2 regions of the Cobetia sp. 4B genome follow, and region 2 is predicted to be linked to the other one. Evidence: predicted binding sites of a transcription regulator. Region 2 holds the regulator's gene; the other holds the start of a gene.
What was found. The regulator FNR, encoded in region 2, switches genes on or off when oxygen is low (the NO sensors DNR and NnrR bind a similar motif). The targets are predictions, from matches to a motif close to TTGATNTANATCAA.

Region 1: kdgD (5-dehydro-4-deoxyglucarate dehydratase) is a predicted target of FNR. The motif match lies at 2,239-2,252, and genes of this name have one in related genera.

The regions. Positions count from the first base shown of each region.
Region 1 covers NZ_CP059843.1:1,583,814-1,587,223, reverse strand. Annotated here, with positions in the region: gene H2O77_RS06810 (aldehyde dehydrogenase (NADP(+))) at 1-1,204, opposite strand, end outside; gene kdgD (5-dehydro-4-deoxyglucarate dehydratase) at 1,252-2,166, opposite strand; gene H2O77_RS06800 (hypothetical protein) at 2,858-3,410, opposite strand, start outside.
Region 2 covers NZ_CP059843.1:321,365-324,774, reverse strand. Annotated here, with positions in the region: gene H2O77_RS01470 (cbb3-type cytochrome c oxidase subunit I) at 1-502, shown strand, start outside; gene H2O77_RS01465 (cbb3-type cytochrome c oxidase subunit II) at 499-1,116, shown strand; gene H2O77_RS01460 (hypothetical protein) at 1,142-1,420, shown strand; gene fnr (fumarate/nitrate reduction transcriptional regulator Fnr) at 1,709-2,458, shown strand; gene H2O77_RS01450 (fatty acid cis/trans isomerase) at 2,684-3,410, opposite strand, start outside.

The DNA.
Region 1 (3,410 bases), 1.3 Mb from region 2:
TGACTAGAGACGTAGAGCCGAAAACCTCTTCCTGCAAAACTGCATCAGACAAGAAATCGCTCGCAGAAGTCGCGAACAAATTAGCTTGACAAGCATTAGCCCCTTGCCCAGCAGGCCCATGCGCCACGACCCGAACCTTGCCACTAAGCGTAAGTTTAGCAACACCTTGTGTATAGGCCTCGTATATTCCCGGCGTCAGCATCGTGTGCGATGCAGCCTCTTGGATAGAAGCGCCCGCAGCCTGCAAAAAGCGATTCAACCCATCGCTCTTCTGGGCAATTATCAAACCAGGGTTTGTGCAGAACTGCCCTGCTCCCATGTTCAAAGAATCGACAAAGGCCTCTCCAAGCTCAGCGGCACGTGACTCTAGAGCTGCCGGCAATAAAAATACCGGATTGATCGAGCTCATTTCTGCATAAACTGGAATCGGCTCTGGACGCGCTTGAGCTGCTGCCACCAGTGCAGTTCCGCCACTGCGCGATCCCGTAAACCCTACCGCTTTAATACGAGCATCAGTGACTAGTCCTTGTCCTACCTCACGACCAGAACCATAGAGCAAGGAAAACACACCCGGAGGGAGCTGGAATTTCTTTACTGCTCGCTGAATCGCGCGACCCACGAGCTCTGAAGTTCCTGGGTGCGCAGAGTGAGCTTTGACCACCACCGGGCAGCCAGCTGCCAGGGCGGAGGCAGTATCACCACCTGCGACAGAGAACGCTAGCGGGAAATTTGATGCCCCAAATACTGCCACTGGACCCAGCGCTATGTGCCGCTGCCGCAGATCGACCCGCGGCATGGGCTGACGCTCAGGAAGTGCAGAATCGATACGTACATCAAGCCACTCACCGGCCCTTACAACGTTCGCGAATAAGCGCAGCTGAGAGCAGGTGCGCCCGCGCTCGCCTTCGAGACGAGGCCTTGGAAGGCCGGTCTCAGCCATCGCGCGCTCTATCAGAAGATCCCCAATGGCCTCAACCTCGTCAGCGATCCCTTCGAGAAACTGCGCCCGTATCTCCAGCTCAGCTTCGCGATAGGCGTCAAAGGCTTCCCAGGCCAATGAGCAGGCTTGCTCTACCTCCACTGTGCCGCCCGCCGCATAGCCCGGTTCGAGTTGCTCATTGGTCTGCGGATTTACAGCGTAAATCATTGTACCTGTGGCTGCGATAGCTTCAGCACCCACCAATTGTTTACCCTCTAGCCTCATCATTTTTCTCCTGTTAAGGAAAATCAAAAATTCATCTAGTACAAATCTCAGGTATTAGCGACCGCCACCAGTTCCTTCAAGACTCGCACTTCATTCTCAGTGGGCATTTCTAATGGCGCACGTACACTACCGGATGGACGTCCAATAATATCGGTTCCAGCTTTAATCAAACTGACGGCATAGCCTGACTTGCGGTCTCGCAAGTTGACGAAAGGCAGGAAAAAATCTCGCGAAATATGATGTACGGTTTCAGCATCACCGGATCGCAATGCTTTATAAAATCTGACGGCCATGTCTGGCACAAAGTTGAATACAGCACTCGAATATGTGTTCACGCCGACGGCAAGATATGCTTCAGCGATGATTTCGGCCGTAGGAACACCGCCCACATATGCCAAACGGTTGCCTACCGTCTTAATGATTCGATTTAGGGCCTGCATATCGCCTTTGCCGTCCTTGAGCCCGATAAGATTTGGGCAAACATTAGCCAGGCGCTGTACTGAGTTGGGGTTCATCACTCCATTACCACGGTTGTAATAAATTACACTGATCGAGGTAGATTGGCAGATCTGTTGAGCATAATCCACGAGCCCCTCTTGTGGGCACTCTGTCAGATAAGGAGGCATCAGCAGAATTCCATCTGCGCCCTCTTCCTCAGCGATACGTGCAAACTCACTCCCCATCTCTACACTGAGACCGGCACTAGCTATAACAGGCAATTTCCCATCAACCGTCTGAACAGCCAAACGTACAATCTCTCGAAACTCGTCGATGGAGAGGCTGAAGAACTCACCTGTACCGCCTGCAACGAATACAGCGGAGATCTCGTGACTAATAAACCATTCCAAACGCTGTCGATAGCTTTCGGCATCAAAACGTCCCTGAGCATCGAAATCGGTTACGGGGAACGATAGCAATCCATCGCTGATCGCCTGCTTGACCTCTGTGTGTTGAAAATGCATTGAATCATCCTCTTGTCTTGTTTTCGAATGCCCGATGGGGAATCGGTGGTACAGGTAGCCTTCACCTCGTTGTTGTCATACATCATACAAACGGAATTGGAGAGCAGCCAACTTTTTGTGCGTCACCTTGACTAAAGTATAATTTTTACCACATAGCTTGAGGGCTGACGGTAGAACAGAGAAGTCAAATCAACTGGTACTGTTGGCATCGTAGACAGAAATTTATTGACTTACACCAATAATATTTTTAGTCCTGACTATTGTATGTAAGGCACTCAACAAGTATACACATAAAAAGACTACTGCGACTCGATTATCACGAGAAAATATACATAAAAACACAAGGTAATTGCACCGATTTATTCCTATTCTTATTACAAATAGATTCTAGCATTTATTATAGCTTCGAACTATTACTTTACACGGTAAATCATGCATTAATTGGCGGGGGCTTTTTTACAAGGAAAGCCCCCACTCTTTCGTTAGTTATTCTAGCTAGTTAATTAACATTGGCTATTAGTTTGACGTCCCATCCAAAAAGGAGTGACGACGAACCAGACTATTGTAACTCCTAGAATACTGGTTTTCATTAATGACGCATCGATAGCGTCGATAAGATACAGCACAGGAAACAATACTGTCAGGACCAGCATTAACATTGAAATTGTTTGTAATGCTTTTCGCATAGCGATCACTCCTTCACCGAAGTATGCATTGTCCCAACCTGCGCACTATTGGAGCTACTGTCTCTTCCAATAGATTGAGTCGAATCTTCTCTCTGAGCCAGATAGCTCAATCCGATAAAGAGTAATGCGGCGATGAACCAGCCTGGCAAGGCAACGAAGAAGATCTCGATTTCCGCGTATTCCACTAGTCCCAGGCAAATCGCCAACGTGATCAGCCAAGTCGCCAAGACTGGATACGTGAACTTGCGATTTACCCCTTCGGCATAGAAGTTTTTGAGCCCCAGCTTGGGGAGCACCCAGTAATCGATGACAATTACCGCCCCGATGGGCATCAACAACAATCCATATAGCGCCACGAAACCAAGTAGCTGCATCGCCACTCCCGGAAACATCGCTACGAATGTGGTCAGCAGTCCCGTGCCCAGGGTCACTTTGAAGCGCGAAACATTAGGGATGATCGCCTGGAAGGCCAAACCGGCTCGATAAATGGTTGGGTTAGCAGTAGTCCACCCAGCGATGATTACACAGATCAACCCGGCAACACCCAACGCTTGATCA
Region 2 (3,410 bases):
CGCCCTGACCTTCAGTGCCGCCAACAGTCTGTCGCCGGCAGCAAGCCTGGGGGTAGTCGCGACAGTCGCCATCGTGATGGCCTACCACCTGCTGCCCCCGATGCGCTCCCTCGCGCTGCTCAGGACGCACTCCCTGCTGGCCATCATCGGCACCCTGCTGTGCGTTGCCGCCAGCTGGGCCACCACGCTGCTTCAAGGCAGCATGTGGCATGTGCCGGCAGATGACGGCAGGCCGCTATATACCTTGAGCGAGGTGCTGGAAGTGGCCCGCATGCCGATGATGATCTCGCTGGGCGGGCTCGCCTGCTGGGCGCTCGGCTTGCTGCTGATGCTCCTCAATGTGACGCGCACCCTGGCTGATCAAAAGAGCGAACGCCAAGCCGCTCACGAGCGCCAGCGCCTGAGCTCCGGCTCGCACAAGGCATCATCAGAACCTGCCAGGCACTCTGCGCCCCCCTCTACCACGCCCCCTGGCACAGCCTCGGGAGGGCACTACGCATGAGACATGTCCTGCTCGAACGTCACGCCGGCCTGATGACGGCACTATGCCTGCTCACCATGAGCCTCGGCGCCCTCGCCCAGCTGGTGCCGCTCGGGGCTCACCCCAGTCTCGCCAGCGCACCCGAAGACCTCAAACCGCTGAGCGCCCTGGCGCTGGAGGGCCAGCGCATCTACCAACGCGAGGGCTGTCAGCAATGCCACACACGCATGGTGCGCGATCTACCGGGCGATACGGCGCGCCACGGCGATGCGACGATCGCCCGGGAGCGCTACTACGACCGCCCTTCGCTTTGGGGCGTCGAGCGCTGGGGGACGGATTTGAGCCAGCTGCCTGCGCAGCATGATGACGCCTGGCAGCGCCTGCATCTGAATGACCCGCGCAGTCAGGTGCCGGGCTCAGCGATGCCCGCCTACCCGTGGCTGTTCGAGCGGGCGTTGAGCGGCGAAGGCATCGCGGCCCGCATGCGAGCCCTGCAAGGCCTGGGCGTGCCCTACGCGGAAGACGAGATTCTCGCCGCCCCCAATGACGTGCGTGGCACTGCCGAAATCACGGCGCTGCTCGCCTACCTGCAGCAGGCCGCCCCCGCGAGCGACATCGCCAGCCGCGACCCATGACAGGACACCGCTCAGGAGACACGACATGAATCTGCTGGAGACAACTGGACTCCCCCTGTTCTGGAATCTCTGGGTGCTGGCCCTCACGCTGGGCAGCCTGGTGCTGTTCGCCATGCTGGCACTGGGCAGCCTTTCGCGCGCCGCCAGCGCTGACAGCGACGAGCGCGAAGGCGATGGCCCCATGCAGGAACATCGCATCAACGGCGTACGTCAGCCTGACACACCAGCGCCACGTGCCTGGGGCATACTGGCACTGGCGACGCTGGCCGGCGCACTGATCCTGCTGCTCGGCGCAGCTGGCTGAGGCAGGTCGTCGCGGTATGGTCATGCGGGGCCAACCAGGCCTAAAGTTCACACACCTTGCAACGCCCATGGGTTGGGCAGGATAATGAATTAATAAAATCTAATATTATGGCGCCACGAAATTGCACTGCCCCAGCCGATGAGCGCTCAGACCCTGGCCGCTCGAATCACATCGGCTGAGCAGGGTAGCGGCGGGCGACAAGGCCCCGCCCCACCATTCGTTGCGCCCGAAAGACCCCTCCGCTGCCCTGCCCCAGGGGTAGCGGTGACATTCCTCAGGAGAGTCACCATGACGGCCAATGCACAGGCATCACACCGCTTGCGCGCCCATGAAGCCCGCTGCCAGACCTGTTCGCTGAGTTCACTGTGCCTGCCACTGGCACTGAACATGGAAGATATCGACCAGTTTGACGCCATCATCCGCCGTCGCGCGCCACTCAGAAAAGGGGAAGTACTCTTCACCCAGGGCGATGCCTTCGATTGCGTCTTCACGGTGCGCTCCGGAAGTCTCAAGCAGATCACCAATGAAAACAGCGGCATGGAGCAGCTGACCGGCTTCTACCTGCCCAGCGAGCTGGCCGGGCTGGATGCCATCGACAGCAATTGCTATCCCGGCACTGCGGTGGCGCTGGAAACCACCACCGTCTGCGAGATTCCCTTCGACCGCCTCAATGCGCTCTCGGAGCAGATGCCGGAGCTGAGGACCCAGCTGTTCAAGAGCCTGAGCAAGGAGTTGCACGAAGATCGCCGCATGATGATGCTGCTGTCGCGCAAGACAGCCGATGAGCGACTGGCGAGCTTCCTGGTCAACCTGTCACAGCGCTTCCGTCGCCGTGGCTATTCGCCGTACAGCTTCCGCCTCTCGATGGCACGCGCCGATATCGGCAACTATCTGGGGCTGGCCGTCGAAACCATCAGCCGTATCCTGACCCGCTTCCAGACCCAGGGGCTGGTCGACATTCGTGCCCGCGAGGTGCATATCCTGCATCTGGATGGCCTGATCGAACTGGCCGAAGGCGAGTGTCAGGGTGGTCGCTGATGACGCCTGCTGACAGCACAACACGCTGAGCGACACTGCGCTGATCCGCCGCCAGGGCGCCATGCCGGCACCACACAAGACAGAAGCCCGCCACGCAATTTGCGTGGCGGGCTTCTTCTTTCTGTCAGGCCAGTCGTCAGTCGTCCTGACAACCCTGACAACCCTGACAACCCTGACAGCCCAGATAGTCATGACAATAGGGCTTGTCTCGGCCTTCGCTGGCGATCAGCGGTTCTCGAGGCGGTTATAGTCCAGCAGGCCCGCTTCGACAGGGCGATCAGCATAGTTGGTGCGCAGCACGCTGTCGGAGAACTCCCAGAAGCGCGGGTCAGTCCGGCGCACCCCGATATCGGCCTGCAGGGCGCGATAGTCCTCTTCGGTCTCGAGTGCCGCCACACGCTCTGCCAGCCCCGTCAGGGTGTCAGGCGTCAGACGCCAGAAGGCATTCGGGTAATCGCCCGCCACGCCCCGCAAGACATCGAGAGTGTCTTCCTCAGGACGGCGATTTTCCTCCTCATCGAACAGACTGGTGATGTTGGCGTGGGCGGAATTGCGCAGCACGCTGTAAAGGCGCGGCGAGTCATCAGTGCCATCCTCCAGCGCGACGATCGTCACCTCCGGCATCAGGCTGGCCGAGACTCCCTGCACCGCAGCGAGGGCCTGCAGCTCATGTCGCACATGCTCATCCTCGACATTGCTCAGGCTGCGCTCATGGCCGAGTTCCGGTGCGAGGCGCTCCTGCATGCGCCGCATCAGCCCAAGGCGCGCCTGGTCCGGCGATGACAGCTCCTGCGGTGTCCAGACGATGCCACTGGGCGCATCGAACTGCGGCGGCTTCTTGAACAGCAGCTCGCCAAGGCCGGGGCTGACGTCGCGATACCAGCTGTCATGCACCGCCTGGCGCTCACCTGCCGGCAACAGCACCAGCAGGTTGTTCTCGCCTTCCATGCGC